2 regions of the Alteromonas sp. S167 genome follow, and region 2 is predicted to be linked to the other one. Evidence: predicted binding sites of a transcription regulator. Region 2 holds the regulator's gene; the other holds the start of a gene.
The links. The regulator FliA, encoded in region 2, starts transcription of late flagellar genes. The targets are predictions, from matches to a motif close to CTAAAGNTNNNNNNNNNNNNGCCGATA.
Positions count from the first base shown of each region.

Region 1 (11,122 bases), 130 kb from region 2:
AAGACATTATTCGCCCCTGTGGGTTATCACCTATGAAATCTAAAGGTATTTGGCACCTTTCAGATATGATTATTAAGCAACACAATGGCGAAGTGCCTGCAGACTTTACAGCGTTAGAGGCTATGCCTGCTGTTGGTCATAAAACTGCATCGGTAGTCATGTCTCAAGGTTTCGGCATACCTGCATTCCCCGTTGATACGCATATACATAGGCTGATGTATCGTTGGGGGTTGTCGAATGGCAAAAGCGTAGAGCAAACAGAACGCGACGCAAAACGTTTATTCCCGCGTGAAAAATGGAACGACCTTCATCTACAAATTATTTTTTATGGTAGAGAATATTGTCCTGCACGAGGGTTTGATTTAAACAAGTGCATAATAACTCGCGAATACGGACGCAAAAGCTTCATTAATGAAGTACTTAAAGAGCAAGAGAAAAAAGCAAAAGCTGCACTAAAGAAAAAGCGAAAGTAGTTTTTCACAATACAATCAGCAAAAAGTAAATATATTCGTTCTAACAAATTTCAGTCCCTACTATTTATGCACGCCCCTTCGCGCGTGCTTTACTTTTGCGATTAACCTACCATTCAAGCATATGGTTTGCCTCGAAAGCACCGAGTAAATTGGCTATGATGTGCCCGTAAAACCTAATACTCACAACTAAAATTAAAAACATAACCCACGGAGAGCACATGTCTCGATTGAATACTGTCGCTAAACACCTAGCGATTGGTGCATTAATGAGTGCAGCTAGTTTTGGCGTTTTTGCAAAAACATCACTGGTTACAGACAAGCAACGACAAAACGCCGAAATGCTTATTGAAAAAGCGTTAGATAGCGATTTGGGCTACAGCATTGTTGAGTCACTCACCACCGAAGTAGGTCCAAGGCTAGGTGGTTCAGAGGCCGAGAAACGTGCACGTAATTGGGGCGTCTCATTAGGTAAAGAACTAGGCTTCGACAAAGCGAGTATTGAAGAGTTTTCAATGCCGTTTTGGGACCGAGGTCACCTTCATATCACAATGACATCACCCTACGTGCAACCGCTTTATGGCACAGCATTAGGCGGCGCAGCACCTTCAGAAAAAGAAATTAATGCAGACATTGTTTATTTTCGCGATATTCACGCACTTAAAGAAGTAAAAGACGGCGCTCTAAAAGGTAAAGTGGCGTTTGTTGATGGCGACGCCATGGTAAAGAGCCAGACAGGCGCTGGCTATAGTCAAGCAAACATGCGCCGTCGGATAGGCTGGCAGCATGCCGAGCGTGGTGGTGCTGAAGCACTTGTTGTGCGCTCTGTAGGCTCTGACTCACACCGCTTCCCTCACTCGGGCATGATGAGTTCAAATGATGACAAATGGGCTGAAATTCCTGTTATTGCCATCTCAAATCCAGATGCCGATCATTTACGTCGTTTACATAATTTCGATAAACCTATTTCATTGTCGCTGCATTCAGAGTCGAAGTGGAAAGGCGAGGTAAACAGCGGTAACGTGATCCTTGACTTGGTAGGCAGCGAGAAACCTGAAGAAATAGTGTTGATTGGCGGCCATTTAGATAGTTGGGACCTAGGTACAGGAGCTGTAGATGACGGTGCAGGCATTGCCATTACCACTGCGGCAGCAGCACTTATTGCATCGCTACCAGAGCGCCCAAAACGTACCATCCGTGTTGTTATGTTTGGTGCTGAAGAAGTTGGCTTGCTTGGTGCTTTTGCCTATGCCAAGCAACATGAAAACAATCTTGAAAGCCACGTGTTAGCTACTGAGTCAGATTTCGGTGCACAAACCATCTGGCAAATTGTATCTAACGTTAATCCGCAAGCCACAATGTTGGTTGATGAAATAGCAAAGATTCTATCTCCACTTGGTATAGTGCGTGGTGGCTCTGACGTTGTTGGTGGCGGCCCTGACATTATTCCGCTAGCAGCAAAAGGTGTACCTACTATCAGGCTGAATCAAAATGGCCATGACTATTTTGATTTGCACCACACACCAGATGATACGCTAGACAAAATAGACCCAGACGAACTTGCGCAGAATATTGCTGCATACGCTGCGAGTATATACTTGTTAGCTGACAGTGATGTGTCGCTTAAGCCAAGTAAATAATCAAAGTTAGCAACGCTACAGGCTAAGATTAAATTGATAATCTTAGCCTTTTTTATTTGTAGTGATTACGTGACTGTGTTTGCACTCGCGCTTATTTGCAATAGTGCAGCATGCTGTTTACAGTGAAAGAAAAGAAAGGGACATCTATGCGACTCTATTTACTGCCTGTTTTATTGACCTCTGTGTTGACACTATCTTCATGCGGCTCAGGGCAATCTTCGTCGTCAATTAACGAAGGTGAATCAACCTCTCCTTCACCTGAAGCTGACATTGCCGTGCTGATGATGGGAAACAGCCACACTGCAGCAAATGGCCTACCAGCATTATTAGAAACTTTACTTCGCAATAATCAGCCAACCCAATCAATAATGGTAGAGCGAATTCCGGCAAGTGGTTTCTTAATAGACCATGCAGATTCGAGTAGCACACTGGATAATGTTGCTTCGGGCAAATGGACTCATGTAGTGCTTCAAGGGCAAAAATACTCCCAAAGCTTTCAAATTGAATACCCGATTACAGGCGCGCTTACGTTAATCGAGGCCGCGCAGAATGCCAAAGCATTGCCCATTATGTTTCCTGAATGGGCGCAGATAAACGCACCTCAAGAAACAGACTATATCCACAATATTCACGAGAATATTGCTCTACAAACTGGTGCTTGCGTGGCACCGATTGGCTACGCATGGGAGCACGCTTTAACAATAAACCCAGAGATAACGCTGCACGCTAACGATGGAAACCATGCGGTATTAGCGGGAAGTTTCCTTACCGCTTTAGTTATTTACGAAACTATTACGGGCCATGCGGCTGAACTCACTGTACCAGATACCTCTTTCGATATTTCTGAATCACAACAAATATTTCTCGGCCAAATGGCATCATATGCTGTTGCAAACCATCCTGCTTGCGAATACGGCAATTAATTTACCCTTCCCTGACTCGAAATATTCATACACTGAGCGTATCATCTAAAACACTTTTATCTATTTCGAAGGGCTCGTATTGAGAGAGCGCTTGTAATGAGGGAGAGCTTGTAGTGAGAATGTTACACACTATGTTACGCGTCGAAAATTTGGACGCGTCGTTACACTTTTATACTGAGCTAATGGGCATGCGTTTGCTTCGCCAATCAGATAATAAAGAGTACGAATATACGCTAGCGTTTGTAGGTTATGGCGATGAGGCTGACAGTACAGTGTTAGAGCTTACGTATAACTGGGGCGAAAATACCTACGACAAAGGCACAGCATACGGTCATATTGCCATTGAAGTAGACGATATCTACACCTTTTGCGAGAAGTTAGAGCAAAGTGGCGCTGACGTATATCGCAAGCCGGGGCCGGTTAAGGGTGGCTCTACGGTCATCGCGTTTGTAAGGGATCCAGACGGTTACGCTATTGAACTCATTCAAAATAAGTCGCTTTAGGCCAATATTGCCGCCTTTTATTTTTTCAAAGTAAGGATACGCTTGATGAACTTAGTAAGAAAAAGCACACTTGCTTTTCGCACGATAGTATTCACTTCATTGTTATGCGGATTTATATCGATCGCTACCGTAAGCACGAACGCTGACGCAGAGACTAACGTAAACGCAACTGCTGTTAAAGGCGAAGTTTCATCAACGCAGGAAAATAATTCTCCAGCAAGCACCACTTTGCAAAATCACTTTGCCATTATCGCCCACCGTGGTGCTTCTGGATATCTTCCCGAGCATACTCTTGCATCCACAGCCCTTGCTTTCGCTCAAGGGCCCGACTTTATTGAACAAGATGTTGTAATTACAAAAGACAATAAGCCTGTAGTGCTGCATGATATTCACCTTGAAACCGTTACGAATGTGGAGCATGTTTTCCCAACGCGCAACAGAGATGACGGCCGTTTTTATGCAATAGACTTTACATTAAATGAATTAAAACAATTACGCGTACACGAGCGAGCAGATTCAAGCGGAAAGCAAGTATTCGCAGAACGTTATCAAGGCCAAGTCGCACATTTCACCATTGCAACGTTAGACGAGCATTTTGAGCTTATTCGTGAACTTAACCGCGAATTAGATAAAAGCATCGGCGTTTATCCCGAAGTTAAATCGCCAAAGTTCCATTTAGACGAAGGCGTTGATGCGTCTGCAATAGTTATCGATACCCTAAATAAATATAGCTTTAGCGGCCCCGATGGTAATAGCTTTTTGCAGTGTTTCGATTTTAACGAAGTGAAACGAATTCGTAACCAATTGGCGTACAAAGGTAAATTAGTGATGCTAATTGGTGAAAATGAATGGAGCGAGAGTGACACTGATTACAATTGGATACGCTCTAAAGAAGGAATGGACACTGTTGCTGAATATGCCGATGGCATTGCCCCTTGGCTGGGTCAGTTACTCGATAAAACCGCTTTAGATACAGGCAATATTAAAGCGGCATCATGGTTACAACACGCTCATACTAATGCGCTAACCATCCACCCATATACATTCCGTCAAGATGCACTTTTAGGTGGTATGACTCAAACACAGCTTTTAGATACGCTAAAACATGTGATAAAAGTGGACGGCGTGTTTACCGATCACACACCAGCAGTTGTTAAATGGAGAAATGCCCAGCAATAGTGTTGAGATGAAATTCTAAGACTTAGACAAACGCACAACAACGCGTCTGTTTTGTGCCCTGCTTTCACGAGTGTCATTAGGCGCAATATGACGCTTTTCGCCATGCCCTGTAAGCTTAATGCGGTCTTGAGGAACACCAAGTGTTGTTAAGTAACTTTTCACCTCGTTGGCTCGTCTTATAGAAAGCTGTTCATTATTGTAACGGCCACCGTAGCTGTCGGTGTAGCCATCAAGCAAGACAAGCTCTAGCTCAGCGTCCTCTTTCAAGTACTCACCAATCATCGTTAATCGTTTTTGCGAGTACTTTGACAGCTCAGTACTGTTGTTCTGATAAGAAAGAACGGTATACGAGATGTCATCAAAACTAAAAGGCAGTAAATTCGACACACATTGAACAAATTCTCGATAAACACTTGTGAAGTTGCTTGCATTAAGCGCCACGCTCACTTTGTCGTATTTGTTATACCAGTCTTGATAATAAATAGTTGGCCAAAAACCTTTTTCTAATTCCGAAAGCATTGTCCATGCGGCGTCTTGACCAAGGTCGCCGTTGTATTGCTTACGCAAAGACATATCGGCAATGGTTTTAGGCGCAACGCCTGGCATCCATGAAGGAGGAACTGAGTACACTGCGGCAACATCGAACTTGTTGGGAAGTAATTGCATATCAAGCTCGAATTCCATGTTCAGCTTTTTCGATGCAACACTGGTAAACATGGCATCGCCGTAACCAGGTACGGGATGATTTAAGGTACACTGAAGGCGCGAGTTGTCTGTAACCATCCAATTCGAGGTTTCAATAGTAGCCGAGTATTGACGCATGGCGGCGTTGGACGATAACGACCCCACTAAACTTAAAAGCGCAATGTATTTTAACTTCGACACCATAACCAGAAACTCACATTGATAACGGAAAACAAACTACCGGCGTGAAAACCACTAGATTAGTAATACTATCGCCCGAACTGTAGAAAAGTTTAGCGTTTAATACCATTACTTCATATTAACTTTAACAAACGCCGGCTTTAAAACGTTCTTAATGGGTTGAAGTAGGATGTTCAAATTCAAACTAGTATCTCACCACCATACTTGCGATAATTAGAGATTCATCTTACTGGCTTCGTATTCGATAGTCACCTTCGCCATACAGACCAAATTTATAAGAGTGTTTATGTCTTCAAACCCACCGCTTTTATCACAACGATTTCGAGGCTATTTTCCGGTAGTTATAGATGTAGAAACCGCTGGTTTCAACGCGGGAACTGATGCGCTTTTAGAGCTTGCTGCGGTTACCGTGAAAATGGATGAACAAGGTGATTTACATCCCGATCAAACTTTTCACTATCACATAGATCCTTTTGAAGGCGCAAATTTAGAACCGGCGGCATTGGAATTTAACGGAATAGATCCACACTGCGCGCTTCGAGGTGCAATTGCAGAAAGTGAAGCTATGAAAGCCTTGTGTAAAGGCATTAGAAAAGCGCAAAAGGACGCTGACTGTCAACGCTCGGTTATTGTTGCTCATAACGCCACGTTCGACCAAAGCTTTGTCAATGCTGCTATTGATAGATGCAACATTAAGCGAACACCATTTCACCCATTCGTGTCATTTGACACTACAAGCCTAGCAGGACTGGCGTTAGGCCAAACGGTGCTTGTAAAAGCCTGTCGCGCTGCAGGTATTGCCTTTGACCAAAGTGAAGCCCACAGTGCGTTGTACGATGCGCAGAAAACAACTGAATTATTCTGTTACATGGTGAATCGCTACAAAGCGCTTGGTGGTTGGCCGTTGGCCGAAGAAGAAAGCTAAACTTTTATAATGCAAGTTATTAGCTAGCATATTAGATGGCAGACACACGTTAAAAACGCATCTTACATACAGAACCTACAAACAAAAACAGCGCCGAAAGGCGCTGTTTTTTTTATCTTTTTAGAAAGTGACTTACAGTTTGTCAGCTTCTTCAGACAAGTACTTAGCAACACCTTCTGGTGACGCATCCATACCAGCTTTACCTTCAGTCCAACCTGCAGGGCAAACTTCACCGTGCTCTTGGTTAAACGCTAGCGCGTCAACCATGCGAAGCATTTCGTCAACGTTACGGCCTAGAGGCAGGTCGTTAACAACTTGGTGACGAACAAGGCCGTCTTCATCAATTAGGAATGAACCACGGAACGCTACGCCATCTTCTGGGTGCTCAACGTCGTACGCCTGGCAGATTTCATGTTTAACGTCAGCAACTAGTGTGTACTTAACTGGACCAATACCACCTTGATTTACTGGCGTGTTTCTCCAGGCGTTGTGCGAGAATTGAGAGTCAATTGATACACCGATAACTTCAACGCCACGCTTCTGGAACTCTTCAAAGCGCTTATCAAACGCGATTAGCTCAGAAGGACATACAAAAGTGAAGTCTAGTGGATAAAAGAAAACAACCGCTTTTTTGCCTTTGATTGCTTCGCTAAGCGTGAATGAGTCAACGATCTCACCACTACCTAGTACTGCTGCAGCAGTAAAATCTGGCGCTGGACGGCCTACTAATACACTCATGAGTCTCTCCATTTATTTTTGGATTGTAATAATTTGCATACTTGTTTCGCACGAATGCACTAAAGCATGCTTTTAGAATAATGCTGGTTGATGAAATAGGTACTAAATAAAAAATAACAACAACAAAAAATGCCTTTTTTTACTGATCGTACCAATATTGAACAACACCTATTAAAACTAGCTTTGATTTTAATGAAAAAAACACATTATTTGCTACATCCATCTACGGTAGGTTTTGCTGAAAGTATACTTTCCATTCAATTTTCATTGAAAAGAAACTTGCCATTCATATGAATAACAATTATTATCATTTACAGATTCATTTGGAGTACGTTTAATGTTTGTGTGTATGTGTTACGGGGTAACAGACAAAACTATTCGCGCCGCTGTGGAAACAAACGGTGTGGGTAATATGCGTGAGTTACGTCAGCATCTTGAGCTGGGTTCACAGTGCGGGAAATGCATCCAAATGGCTCAACAAATCATTGACCAAACCATTGTTGACGAATCACTCTTTAAAAACGTAGGCTAGTTTAACACTCGCGGCCTCTGCGCAGCATCATATCCCTCTTTTACTAATCTTCGGTTCTCATCAAATAGAAAAGCGCCGTAGCACCTAATTGCCTACTTGAAACTGTGTTCTAGCCCTAAATAGTAAAATGCTCCGTTAATGCCATTTGGTGATGTTGGTGGATACAATGCACCTACTTCGCCTTGAAATGGGTTTACGTCTGGCAACGTGTTAAACAGGTTTTGACCACCAAGGGTAAAGCGTGTTGTCGGCGTAAATTGCCAGGCAATTTGGGTATCGAAGGTCGTTATTGCACTTCCAAATATATCCATCCCTGCCGACGCATCGAGATGGTCTTCATAAAAAGAACCGAAGTAATTTAATCGCCAAGTCAGTGACCAGTTGTCGCGGCGTTGTTCAAGTGTAAGGCTTCCTCTATGTGCCGGTAAATTATCTTCTAACATACGAATTCGAGCACTCGTCAAATTCGGCAATAACTGTATTTCATTATTCACCAGCGCCGGATATAGCGTTACCCGTTCAACCTGTGTATCAGTCCAGTTGTATGCTAGTAGTAGTGTGTTGTTCCAATCGCCCAACAAAAAGCCATAGTTCACAACGACGTCAATACCTTGAGTTTTAGTATCAAAATCGTTAGTGAAATATTTTGCTGCATTATAGTTTGCGGCGTCTACACGACCTTGAGACACTAATATTGCAACATCATTGTCAGTAAGGGGAATTGCTGATGTAGTGCTAATACGGTCTGATAAACGAATATTGAAGTAGTCAATGGTGGCGAAGAACTGCTCACTCATTTGCATAACAGCACCAAGGCTAAAATTCACCGACTCTTCTGGCGTAAGCGGTGTGGCGCCAAGCTGCACAGAAATAAGGTCGGTAGGCGGCAGCGTTGCTTGATCCTCAAGGCCATTCACACCATAAGCCGTAGTGACGTTAATAACATTGCTCTGCCCTACCGTTGGCGCTTTAAAACCGGTATTGATAGACCCTCGAAATGCAAATGTTTCATCTATTTTGTAACGCGCACTTAACTTTCCATCGAACGTTGAGCCAAAATCGCTAAAATGCTCTACCCGCGTTGCCACACCTAGTTGTAAAGCCTCGTTTAAATAAAACTCTAAGTCTGCATACAACGCCCAGTTATTACGACTCCAATGCCCTGCAGACTGCGGTTGATAGCCAGGGAAACCATTAGATCCAATCGAAAAGCCTTGTGTTAAACCTAACGGGGGCTCCAAGGCATAAGGCCCAGCAATATACGACGCTTGATCGCCCGCTTTTTGAAAATACGTTTCTTTTCGCCACTCAGCGCCAACGGCAATACTAACTGGGTCTTCAAACACGGTTTGAATAAGCTTGGTGAAGTCTAAATTAAAGGTCCGCTCTACTTGAGACACGCCACCGGGAGAAAAGGTGGTAGGTGAAAGAGGCCCAAGAGACGGGTTAACTGTTTGTGAAATACGGTACTCAATGTCACTGTAGCCTACTGTCGCACTTGCATCCATTGCCCAACCTTGAGGCAGCTCTCGCTTTACGCCAACGGCTATCGAACTATCGGTAATTGTTCCGCCAAAGCGTGGCGTGAAACCACCAGGAAACCATTCATTAAAAGCAAAACAGTTATTGCCCAAAGCAGTTTGGTTATCTGCAATCAGTGCGTAATTTGGATCATTCAAAACATTACTTTCAGATAACAAAATTGAAGGACATGCTATACCGTTATCCAACCCATCTAAATCGGCAACAATTAGCCTACGCTCGCCTGTCTTATTGTTTGTTCTACTAAAAACCCCTTCCCTAGTTTGAGGATTTCTAAAATAAAAGCCCCCTGTTAAATCGCGTTGAGCAGCAGTAGCAAAGCTATAGAGTTTTATAGACGGGGAAAGCGCATACCCAGCGTTAAGCGCCATTTTTATGTCTTCATCAACATCCAATGCGCCCCAAATTTGCGAAGGGCTCTGAATAAAAGTATTACCAGCAGCCGTCAGTGAAATGGCGTCATCACGCTGCACAGAACGTGATGTCCCTTGCTGCTGTCGATATTCTGCAGTAGCGTTTAAGAAACCATTTTCACCTAATGCGAAACCTTTATTGGCTTGAATTTGCAATAGCTTACCGTCACCTTCTGAGAAACCACCAGCTTTTAACGCAACACTGCCGCCTTCTGCGCTGTCTTTAAGCACAAAGTTAATGACGCCTGCTATTGCGTCTGATCCATATTGCGCAGACGCGCCATCACGCAACACCTCAACTTGCTTCAGTGCATAGGCAGGAATTACTGAGATGTCTGGCCCTTGAGCGCCGTCAGATAACCCTCCACCTAAGAACGTAATAACGGCAGAGCGATGGCGACGTTTTCCATTTAATAGCAACAGTGTGTGATCTGATGACATACCGCGAAGATTTGCAGGACGCACCAAACTACTGGCATCGTTTATAGGCTGATCGTTGACATTTAGCGATGGAACCATAGTGCTAAGCATGGACAGTACGTCAGTATTTCCCTGCGAGCCAAGAGATTCACTATCGATTATGTCAAGCGGCACCGGCGAATCAACTACGCTTCGTGGTGAACTGCGTGTACCAACCACTGCTATTTTTTCCAAACCAAAGCTCTTATCTTCACTGGTTCTGGTTTGTTTCTTTTCTGGTGTCTTATCTGCTATTAATGACGCTCTGGAGCGGATACTTACTTTGCCACTTTCATCAGTTACAACAGCAAGCTCGGTACCTTCTAGCAGTTGTCGAAGGGCTTGATTTAACGTGAACTCACCTTCGAGTGCGTTAGTTTTTACGCGCTTCGCTAAATCGAATGGAAATAGAAGTGTCGTGTTCGCCTGCTTTGCTAACTCTGTTAGTGCTTCATTTGCATCCTGTGCAGGAATAGAAAAAGTAAATGCTGAGGAAGAGGTACTTTTTTGTGTTTGCGCCAGAGCATTGGTAGTTAATGACGTGTACAGAAAAAAAGCAGATGCAATCAACGGTAAAGAAGAGCGCGGTAAAGAAGAACGCGAAAAGGCAGCGCCGGATGAAGGCGATAAAATTCGCGCACGTATACACGCACGAAACGTGTTATAGCGTGTTGTTATTAACTTGTTATTTGCCAGAGCGCCTTGTTGCAAAATGATGTATCGATGTGCTTATTATTTTTATCATAGTGTCACATTATATAATGTGATGCCAACGGCTAACGCACAATGCATGCGTTAGGGCTGATTTAGCTTTTTGATGCGTACAGCTGAATGCTATTTTCGGTTACGCGCTCATGGTCAACGTCGAAGCTACTTTTCAGCGCAGATAATAGACCGTCAATGTCACCTACTT
Region 1 is NZ_JAZETR010000001.1:457,355-468,476, reverse strand. Features, by position in the region: gene V7R35_RS01980 (endonuclease III domain-containing protein) at 1-473, shown strand, start outside; gene V7R35_RS01975 (M20/M25/M40 family metallo-hydrolase) at 692-2,110, shown strand; gene V7R35_RS01970 (hypothetical protein) at 2,257-3,033, shown strand; gene gloA (lactoylglutathione lyase) at 3,147-3,536, shown strand; gene glpQ (glycerophosphodiester phosphodiesterase) at 3,582-4,715, shown strand; gene V7R35_RS01955 (flagellar protein MotY) at 4,731-5,603, opposite strand; gene rnt (ribonuclease T) at 5,887-6,525, shown strand; gene V7R35_RS01945 (peroxiredoxin) at 6,658-7,263, opposite strand; gene V7R35_RS01940 (bacterioferritin-associated ferredoxin) at 7,601-7,795, shown strand; gene V7R35_RS01935 (TonB-dependent receptor) at 7,888-10,758, opposite strand; gene V7R35_RS01930 (FecR family protein) at 11,016-11,122, opposite strand, start outside.
Region 1: the regulator FliA is predicted to act here: its motif matches at 5,670-5,696, upstream of V7R35_RS01955 (flagellar protein MotY).

Region 2 (11,122 bases):
TCCATCCCCCATGCTAGCACGTGCAATTTTCTACTCTACAGAAGTAGAAGAAGAGATCCCTAATGCGCTGTTTATGGCGGTTGCTCAAGTATTAGCCCACGTATATCAGTTAAAAGCCCATCGTGCAGGTAAAGGAAAACGCCCTAAACCATTAAAACGCGACCTACCGATACCGCCTGAGTATCGTCGATAGTTCAAAATGAAGTAGTGTGTTAAACGCTAAAAATAGTTATATATCAGGTGCTAAGTAGGCAGTAAGTTACTTAGCTAAAAGCTGGCACGTTAGTTGTAAAACACCTATCAGTATTACGTAAAGCGTCAATTTTCTGATAGTGAGACAGTAAACGATGCAGTTATCCGGTTATCTTCAGCGTTTCGATAAAAATCAGCTGCAAAATTTTACCAGCGGGCTTGGTGCGCCAATTGTACTTTTAGCGATTATGGGCATGGTTATATTGCCCATGCCCCCATTTTTACTGGACGTCCTGTTCAGTTTTAACATTGCGCTTTCGCTTGTCATCATCTTAGTTGCTGTACTTACCCAGCGTCCTGTCGATTTTGGTATCTTTCCTCTTGTGCTACTTATCGCAACTGTTTTGCGATTGGCGTTAAACGTTGCATCAACGCGTGTGGTATTGCTTTATGGTCATGAAGGGGGGGACGCTGCAGGTAAGGTAATTGAAGCGTTTGGTGCAGTTGTTATCGGCGGCAACTATGCCGTGGGTATCGTAGTATTCGCTATTCTACTCATCATTAACTTTAAAGTTGTGACAGCTGGTGCTGGGCGCATATCTGAAGTAAGCGCCCGCTTTACGTTAGACGCTATGCCTGGTAAGCAAATGGCAATTGATGCCGACCTTAATGCTGGTTACATAGACCAAGATCAAGCCCGTCAGCGCCGTGAAGAAATTACTGCAGAAGCAGACTTTTACGGGTCGATGGATGGTGCTTCTAAATTCGTAAAAGGTGATGCTGTAGCGGGCTTGTTCATTATGCTTATCAATATTGTTGGTGGGCTGTTTATTGGCATGATTCAGCACGACCTGTCGTTCGGTAACGCCATAGAAATTTATACTATCTTAACCATTGGTGACGGTCTTGTAGCGCAAATTCCTTCACTTCTACTTTCTGTTGCAACAGCCATTATTGTGACGCGTGAAAACGAAACACAAGAAATGGGTAAAGAAATACGTGGTCAGCTAGGCAATAATCAAGCGCTATATATTGCATCTGGCGTGTTGTTTGTCATGGGTATTATTCCTGGTATGCCGCATATTGCATTTTTAGGCTTCTCTTTTTTAATCGCCGGGTTTGCTTACTGGCAAACAGTACAAGAGAAAAAACGCGCTGAAGCGCCAGCTGTGCCAGACAATGTAGTGAAAGATGAAACTGTTGCGCCTGAGGTAAAAGAACTTGGATGGGACGATGTACAACAGGTAGATACTATTGGACTTGAAGTGGGCTATCGCTTAATTCCGTTGGTTGATAAGTCACAGGGTGGTGAGCTATTAACGCGTATCAAAGGGGTGCGAAAGAAGTTGTCCCAAGAGCTTGGATTTCTTATTCCACCTGTACACATTCGAGATAACCTCGACCTAGAACCTAATACCTACACCATTGCCATGCTGGGCGTAACCATAGGTGATTCTGTTATTAGCCATGACGAAGAATTGGCGATTAACCCAGGACAAGTATTTGGCAAGCTTGAAGGTAGAGTAACCAAAGACCCAGCCTTTGGGCTAGATGCGGTTTGGATAAAGCCTAACAAGCGCGAGCATGCACAAACCCTTGGTTATACTGTGGTAGACGCAGCTACTGTAGTGGCAACACATCTAAGTCAGCTATTAACAAATAATGCTTATCAGCTATTAGGCCATGAGGAAGCACAGCAGCTTCTAGACATGTTAGCTAAACAACATCCGAAGCTTGTAGAAGGGTTGGTTCCTGACATTCTTCCATTAAGCACGGTGGTTAAAGTACTTCAAACGCTACTCTTTGAAGGCGTGCCAATTAGAGATATGCGTACCATTGTTCAAACGCTCAGTGAATACGGTACACGTAGCCAAGACCCTGATGTACTGGTGTCTGCAGTGCGTATTGCGCTTAAGCGACTCATTGTTCAAGAAATCACGCAAGGGGCAAAAGAGATACCTGTCATAACCTTGGCGCCAGAGTTGGAACAGATGTTGCACCAGTCTTTACAAGCAGGTGGCGAAGACGGCGCTGGCATCGAGCCAGGCTTGGCAGACAAGCTGCAAAAATCATTGCAGCAAGCCAGTCAGCAGCAAGAGTTAGAAGGCGAACCCGCAGTACTTCTAACGTCTGGCATGCTACGACCGGTACTGTCTCGCTTCTTAAAGTATTCAGTTGTTGGGCTCAATGTACTTTCGTACCAAGAAGTGCCTGATGACAAACAAATAAAAATAGTCAGTTCGGTCGGTCAATAATCTGACACTGGGTGATTGGAGAGGTTGCAATGAAAATTAGACGTTTCTTCGGCAAAGATATGCGTGAGGCATTAAGCCAAGTAAAAGCTGAGCTAGGCAGCGACGCTGTGATTATGTCTAATCGCAAAGTGGCGGACGGTATTGAGCTAGTTGCGGCTTACGATAAAGAACCTGAAGCAAAGTTATCAGTGCCCAAAAAGCAGGCGTCTGCGCCGGGCCAAAAAACAGTGCCAAGTTTAAGTGAGATTATCGGTGACGATGGTCCAGACAGTTTGAAAGCACTTCTTGAAAAGCAGCATGGCGGCCAGCCAAACTCTTTATCACCAAGCTCTTTATCACAAAGCAATGCCGCTAACGCACAGCATGCTAACGACATTGCGTCTCACCTTAACTTTTCAGATGAGTTTATTGACGAGGTAGAGTCGCAGCAATCTCAGCCGATACAACAGCAAGCGCAGCAGCACTCTGAAGCTTTTCCAACCCATCAAGCATCAAGCATGGGCGATATGCCAGCAAATCAGTCAGCTGAGCTGGCGCAAATCAAAGAAGAGTTAGCGTCACTTCGCGATGTATTGCAATATCAGGTCGCCGATTTGATGGAAGCAAAGAATAAGCGTCAAAAACCAGTTCACCAATATCTTATCACCCGTCTTACTGACATGGGCTTAAGCGCATCACTTGCAGCACAGTTAATCAGCTACACACCGGCGCATTACAACGAACGCGACGCATGGGTATATCTTCTTAACCTATTGGCTAATCGCATAAATGTGACCGGCAACGATATACTTACAGCACAAGGTGCGGTGGCGCTTGTTGGCCCAACAGGCACAGGCAAAACAACCACAGTGGCAAAGTTAGCTGCACGCTATGCGCAAAAATACGGTGCAGATTCAGTTGCGATGATAACTATCGATACCTACAGAATTGCAGCGTTCGAACAGCTGGCTACCTACGGAAAGATCATTGGGTGTACAGTTAGAAAAGCACAGTCTAGTGAAGAACTTGCAGATTTATTATTCCAACTTCGCCATAAACGTCTAGTATTGATTGATACGGCAGGATTTAGTCAGCGCGATAGTCGATTAATTAAGCAAATTAAACAATTTGACAACGGCCAAATGCCAAAGGTAAAAAAATATTTGGTAGCACAGGCCAATACACAATATCCTGCACTTCAGAGAATAATTGCTGCTTATGATGACATTGAACTAAGTGGCTGTATTTTCACAAAGTTAGATGAGTGCTACTCTTTAGGAGAGGTGCTAAGTGCGGCGGTAGAGTACCAATTACCGGTTAGTTATGTCACCGATGGTCAGAAAGTACCTGAAGACATTAAGATTGCAGAAGCGAAATCTTTAGTTTCCGCTGCTGCAAAGCTTTATAAAAAGTACGGTTTGAATCATACTAGTGCTAACAACGCCATTAAAACAGCATAAGCAGTATGATTGACGACCAAGCGAGTAGCTTAAGAAAAATGAAGCAATCACGGTTAATCAAAGTTATTGCCGTCACCGGAGGTAAAGGTGGCGTCGGTAAAACAAATATCACGCTTAACACTGCCATTGCCATGGCAAAGCAGGGTAAGCGAGTGATGGTTCTCGATGCAGACTTAGGTCTTGCAAACGTAGATGTCATGTTGGGCTTAAGAGTTGAGAAAAACCTTTCTCATGTACTTTCTGGTGAATGCACACTAGATGAAGTACTTGTCACAGGCCCTCATGGGATAAAAATTGCCCCTGCAACGTCGGGTACGCAGTCTATGGCAGAGCTATCGCCAACACAGCATGCAGGGCTTATTCGCGCCTTCAGCGAACTGCGCTCGCAAATAGATGTGCTTATCGTTGATACCGCCGCGGGTATCTCAGACATGGTGTTGAGCTTTTCAAAAGCGTCGCAAGATATCATGGTAGTGGTGTGTGATGAACCTACATCGCTAACCGATGCCTACGCACTGATTAAAATACTAAATCGTGAGCACGGCGTGTTCCGCTTTAAAGTTGTTGCCAACATGGTGCGTGATATTCGCGAAGGGCAAGAGCTATTTAGCAAGTTAAGTAAGGTTACAGGGCGCTTTTTAGATGTTGCACTAGAATTAGTAGCAACGGTGCCGTTTGACGAAAATATTCGCAAGGCGGTAAGAAAGCAAACCGCTATTGTTGATGCGTACCCAAGTTCACCGGCAGCGGTGGCTGTTACGCAACTTGCCAATAAAGCATTGTCGTGGCCAATTCCGGCGCAACCGGGTGGTCATTTAGAGTTCTTTATTGAACAATTAATTGCAGATAAAGCAGTAGGAAGTCAGCGTTGAATAGCAAGGCAGCCGCTTATCAACAACAAACCGATAAGTCGCAGTTAGTTGAAAGACATGCGCCTTTGGTTAAGCGTATTGCCCATCACTTGATGGCGCGTCTGCCTGCTAGTGTTCTTGTCGATGACTTAATCCAGTCTGGCATGATTGGGTTGCTAGAAGCCGCGAGAAATTTCGACGGCTCCAAAGGTGCTAGTTTTGAAACGTTTGCGGGTATTCGTATTCGCGGCGCAATGTTAGATGAAATTCGTAAAGGTGACTGGACGCCTCGCTCGGTGCATAGAAACGGCCGAGCTATTACCGAGGCAATATCGCAAGTAGAAAGCGAAACCGGTCGCGATGCACGAGATTCTGATATTGCTGCTAAGCTAAATGTAAGCTTGCAGGATTATCACCAAATGCTCAATGAAGTAAATGCTGGCAAGTTAGTGGGTATTGAAGATTTGGGTGTTTCTGAAGACGTCATTACTACCGAACAAAACAAAGGTAGCGACGCGCCTTTAGAAGATTTAATGCAGGGCGCCTTCCAGAAGGCGTTAGCGCATGCAATAACAACACTACCTGAACGAGAAGCGATTGTGCTCTCGTTGTACTATGATGAAGAATTGAATCTTCGAGAAATAGGTGAAGTGCTCGATGTTAGTGAATCGAGAGTGAGTCAAATTCACAGCCAGGCCATGTTAAAACTCAAATCACGAATGAAATCGTGGCAAGCTGACGAAGAATAGATATTAATAACAATTAACCCCTCACTGGAGGCTATTTTGGATAAAAGCATGAAGATTCTTGTGGTTGATGATTTTTCTACCATGAGACGTATCATCAAAAACCTACTTAAAGATTTGGGTTTCTCCAACATCCAGGAAGCGGATGACGGCAGTACTGCGTTACCTATGCTACAGCAGGGTGACTTTGATTTTGTCGTTACCGATTGGAATATGCCCGGTATGCAAGGTATTGACCTTTTGCGTGCTATCCGTGCCGACGACAAGCTTAAGCACCTTCCTGTATTGATGGTGACTGCGGAAGCGAAGAAAGAGCAAATCGTTGCTGCAGCACAAGCAGGCGTGAACGGCTACGTCGTTAAACCGTTTACAGCGGCTACACTTAAAGAAAAATTAGACAAAATCTTCGAACGTTTAGGTTGATCCAGACGCTCACCAGAAAAACGAGGTTTACTGGATGACAACGAATGTAAACGTTCCTATATCGCTAGAAGAAGCTAAACAGCTTGTTGCATATCTTGAAGAAGGTGACAACGAGTCTGCTAATGCGCTTCTTGAAGCAGCGTCAATGAAAGAAAATGTTGAACTGTTTGCTGAAGTAGGAAAGCTAACGCGTCAACTTCACGACGCACTAAATAATTTTCAAATTGACGACCGCATCAAGAATCTTGCCACTGACGATATTCCCGATGCGCAGTCCCGCCTTACGTACGTAATTGAAGAAACTGAAAAAGCTGCTAATACTACTATGGATGCTGTTGAAGCAAGTATGCCAATAGCCGAAGGTATTGCCGAAGGCATTGAGAAAGTTATGCCTGAGTGGAAAAAGCTTATGAACCGCCAAATAGAACTGGGCGAGTTTAAGGTGCTTTGTGCAGATTTGGATAAATTACTTGAAGACAGTGCGGATCAGGCAACTAAACTTACACAGCTACTTACCGAAGTGCTGATGGCGCAAGGATACCAAGACCTTACGGGGCAGGTAATTCGTCGTGTAATCGACTTGGTTAAAGAAGTGGAAGATAGCTTAGTGAACATGTTAACCATGTTCGGAGAGCGTGATGGTGCAGAACAAATTAAATCTTCTAGCGTTAAGGCCGATAAAGTTGATGGTGTAGAGGCAGAGGGCCCAATCATCGATGCCGACCAACGTGATGACGTTGTTTCTGGCCAAGATGATGTTGATGATCTTCTGTCTAGCTTAGGTTTTTAGGGGAGCGGGCGCATGTCGTTTGATGTTGACGAGGATATATTACAGGACTTTCTAGTAGAAGCTGGAGAGATACTTGAACAATTACAAGAACAGCTCGTTGATCTTGAGAACAATCCTGAAGATGCGGATTTGCTAAACGCAATATTCCGCGGATATCACACAGTTAAAGGTGGCGCAGGTTTCCTTTCGCTGACTGAACTTGTTGAAATCTGTCATGGTGCAGAGAACGTGTTTGACGTTATGAGAAACGGACAACGAACGCTCACACCTGAACTGATGGATATCATTCTGCAAGCAACCGACGTGGTTGTTGAAATGTTTGAACGCGTAAAAGCAAGAGAACCTCTTGAGCCTGCAGACTCAAACCTTGTCGACATACTACACAAACTCAGCCGACCTGAGTCTCCTGACGAGAATATATTCGGTGGAGACGATGGCGCAGCACCAGCCGAGGCAGCATCAGAGCCCGAGCCTGTTGTAGAAGAAACGCCTTCGCAGCCTGCAGCGTCCAATACCGAAGGCGGTATCGACGAAATTACAGAAGATGAATTTGAAGCGTTGCTAGACGAACTGCATGGTTCAAGCGCGCCAGGAAAGTCTTCATCTTCAGCTGCAGCACCTACCACATCAGCTAGCGCTTCTAGTGATAGCGATGATATTACTGATGAAGAGTTTGAGGCTTTACTTGACGATTTACACGGTAAAGGCAAATTCAGCAGTGCTGAAGATGACGCGCCAAAAGCAGCCCCGGCACCGGCGCCTGCGTCACCAGCGGGTGGCGACGATGAAATTACCGATGATGAATTCGAGGCGCTCCTAGACCAACTGCATGGTTCTGGTCAAGGCCCTACTGCACAAGCAAGCAGCTCTGCAAAATCACCAGAGCCGCCTGTAGATAAAGCTGCGACTGAAGCCGTCCAGAAAGCCAAACAACAAGCACCAGCAGCACCAAAAGCAAGTGCGCCAGCAGCCCCTAAAGCTGCACCTGCACCTAAGAAAGAAGCACCGAAGAAAGACGACAAAAAAGCAGCTCCTGCTGCTCCGCCTGCTGAAACTACAGTACGTGTAGATACAAAACGTCTTGACCAAATAATGAATATGGTGGGAGAGTTGGTGTTGGTTCGAAACCGACTTATCAGCTTGGGTATTAATAGCAACGATGAGAGTATGTCGAAGGCTATTGCTAACTTGGATGTCGTAACAGGTGACCTTCAAGGTGCGGTAATGAAAACCCGCATGCAGCCAATCAAGAAAGTATTCGGTCGTTTTCCTCGCGTTGTTCGTGACCTTGCCAGAAGCCTGAAAAAAGAAATTACACTTGAGTTGGTGGGCGAAGAAACAGATCTAGATAAAAACCTGGTTGAAGCCCTGGCCGATCCATTAGTGCATTTGGTTCGAAACTCGGTAGACCACGGCATTGAGATGCCGGATGACCGTGCTGCAGCGGGTAAACCGCGTATGGGTACAGTTCAATTATCTGCATCTCAAGAAGGCGATCATATCCTTCTTACTATCGAAGATGATGGTAAAGGTATGGACCCTGAAAAGTTGAAAGATATTGCAATTAGCCGTGGCGTTCTAGATTCAGACGCTGCTGCACGTATGTCTGATGTTGAAGCGTTCAACTTGATATTTGCACCGGGCTTCTCAACCAAGACCGAAATCAGCGATATTTCTGGTCGTGGTGTTGGTATGGACGTGGTGAAAACGAAGATTAACCAACTTAATGGTACGGTTAACATCGATTCACAGCTTGGCAAAGGGACTCGCTTAGACATTAAAGTGCCGCTGACATTGGCTATCTTACCTACACTAATGATTGTTGTAGGCAAACAGACCTTTGCGTTACCATTAGGTGCGGTGAACGAAATAATAAATATGGACATCAAGAAAACCAATACGGTTGATGGCCAACTAACAATGATAGTTCGTTCAAAAGCAATTCCGCTATTCTTCCTTGGTGAATGGCTAATTCGTGGCCCTAAAAACATTGATAGAGAAAAAGGGCATGTTGTTGTAGTACAAATTGGTACTCAACAGGTCGGATTCGTCGTTGACGCGCTAATAGGCCAAGAAGAAGTGGTTATCAAGCCTTTAGATGCATTGTTGCAAGGAACGCCTGGAATGGCGGGTGCAACCATAACTTCAGATGGTGGAATTGCACTAATTTTAGATATTCCGAGCCTGCTAAAACGGTACGCGCGTAAACCAATAAAGTAAGGCGATGAATTAACAGGAATAATAATCCATGGTCTTTAAAGTCCTTGTCGTGGATGACTCGACATTTTATCGTCGTCGAGTGAAAGAGATACTTGATGATGATAGGGAACTTGAAGTTGTTGGGGAAGCGAAAAATGGGCGCGACGCATTAGAAAAAGCAGAAGCGCTTAAGCCTGACGTGATAACAATGGATGTGGAAATGCCGATTTTGGACGGCATTTCCGCTGTAAAAGCCATTATGGAAAAGCGTCCGGTACCTATTCTCATGTTTTCCTCGCTTACGCATCACGGCGCACAGGCAACCCTTGACGCATTAGAAGCTGGAGCTCTCGACTTCTTACCTAAAAAATTCGAAGATATCGCGCAAGATAGAAAAGATGCCTCTCGTTTACTTTGTACGAAAGTACGGCTGATTGCTAGGCGAGGCATAGGCTTAAAGCGTCCTTCATTCCGCTCAGTTGAAACAAGAATACTTCCAGACAACGCACCAAAACAGGCCTTTTTTAAGAGCTCTGGTTTACTGTCAGGTCGCAAGGATGCAGCAAAGCAGCCAACAGTTTCGTCGGTAAGGGCATCGGGCAAGCGTTACCAGTGTCTCGCTATTGGAGCCTCTACGGGCGGCCCTGTAGCGCTTCAAAAAGTACTAGCACCATTACCAGAAAACTTCGCTTATCCCATTTTGCTTGTCCAACATATGCCTGGCACATTTACCACGGCATTTGCGCAGCGCTTAGACACTAACTGTAAAATTAAAGTCAAAGAGGCTGAGAGTGGCGATATTCTCAAGCCCGGTCATGCTTATCTTGCACCAGGCGGGAAACAAATGATTATTGAGAGTTCTGGTTCAGTTAAGCGTATTGCCATTGTTGATGCGGACCCTTCTGACAAGGCAAGCTATAAGCCTAGCGTAGATTTAACGTTTAATTCTGTTGCGCGTGCTTACGGTGGTGATGTATTGGGGATCATATTGACAGGTATGGGCGCAGATGGTCGTGAAGGTTGCCGAACATTAAAAGAGCGCGGCGCTACCATTTGGGCACAAGATCAGGATTCATGTGTAGTATACGGTATGCCGCAAGCAGTGGCGGTAGCCAACATATCTTCAAAAAATATAAATGTTGATGATATAAGTGACTGTATTAAGACAGAGATGCGATAGCAGCGTGTAGGCTCACGGAATAAAAATCATGAAAGTATGGACGGTTGCAAATCAGAAAGGCGGTGTAGGTAAGACAACCACAACGGTTAGTCTCGGCGGCCTGCTTGCTGAAAAAGGCAAGCGCGTATTAATGATAGATACCGACCCTCATGCTTCTTTGAGTTACTACTTCGGCATTGATGCGGAGGCTGGAAGTCATTCTGTTTACGATATTTTTATTAAATCTAGCGGCATAACCGCCGATAACGTATTAGATTGTTTGGGTTCAACCAAATTAGATAATCTTTATGTGTTGCCTGCGACTATGGCGTTAGCCACGTTAGACAGAACAATGGGCAGCGAGCAAGGCATGGGGCTTGTGCTTAAAAAAGCATTAGCAACAATTCAAGATGAATTTGACGTTGCTATTATCGATTGTCCACCTGTACTCGGCGTATTAATGGTTAACGCATTGGCGGCTTGCGATAAAGTAATAGTGCCTACGCAAACTGAATACCTTGCGCTGAAGGGGTTAGACAGGATGATTCGAACCATGGAAATAATGGGGCGTTCGCTAGATAAATCGTTTGATACAGTTATTATTCCCACGATGTTCGACAAGCGTACAAATGCCGCATTGGCATCACGTAAACGTTTGATGAGTGATTATGGTGATCGTGTTTGGACAGGCGTAATCCCTGTCGATACGCATTTTCGAGATGCGAGTTTAGTGCAGCTACCCATATCTGCTGCCTATCCGAAAACACGAGGAGTAGCTGCTTACTCGAAACTATTAGATGTATTGGAGAAGTAATTAAACAATGAGCAAGCAATCGCCATTTGCCCGTGAAGAAGTAATGGAAGCATATTTAGACGCGCTTCTAAAAGAGCCTGCATCGGAGCAAGATGCAACGGTTCGCACGGCAAAACTGCTTGAACAGGCTTCTCAAAAAATGGCAGAGGACGCGCTGGCGTCTACACAACAGCAGGCAGACAGTTACGCAGAACAAGAACAAATTGCACAAGAGGTGTCATCTTATTTAGAGTCACCCAAAAAGGCGGTTATTC
Region 2 is NZ_JAZETR010000001.1:326,806-337,927, forward strand. Features, by position in the region: gene flhB (flagellar biosynthesis protein FlhB) at 1-193, shown strand, start outside; gene flhA (flagellar biosynthesis protein FlhA) at 348-2,447, shown strand; gene flhF (flagellar biosynthesis protein FlhF) at 2,477-3,886, shown strand; gene V7R35_RS01355 (MinD/ParA family protein) at 3,892-4,758, shown strand; gene V7R35_RS01360 (RNA polymerase sigma factor FliA) at 4,755-5,486, shown strand; gene cheY (chemotaxis response regulator CheY) at 5,523-5,906, shown strand; gene V7R35_RS01370 (protein phosphatase CheZ) at 5,941-6,696, shown strand; gene V7R35_RS01375 (chemotaxis protein CheA) at 6,709-8,916, shown strand; gene V7R35_RS01380 (protein-glutamate methylesterase/protein-glutamine glutaminase) at 8,945-10,075, shown strand; gene V7R35_RS01385 (ParA family protein) at 10,104-10,868, shown strand; gene V7R35_RS01390 (chemotaxis protein CheW) at 10,876-11,122, shown strand, end outside.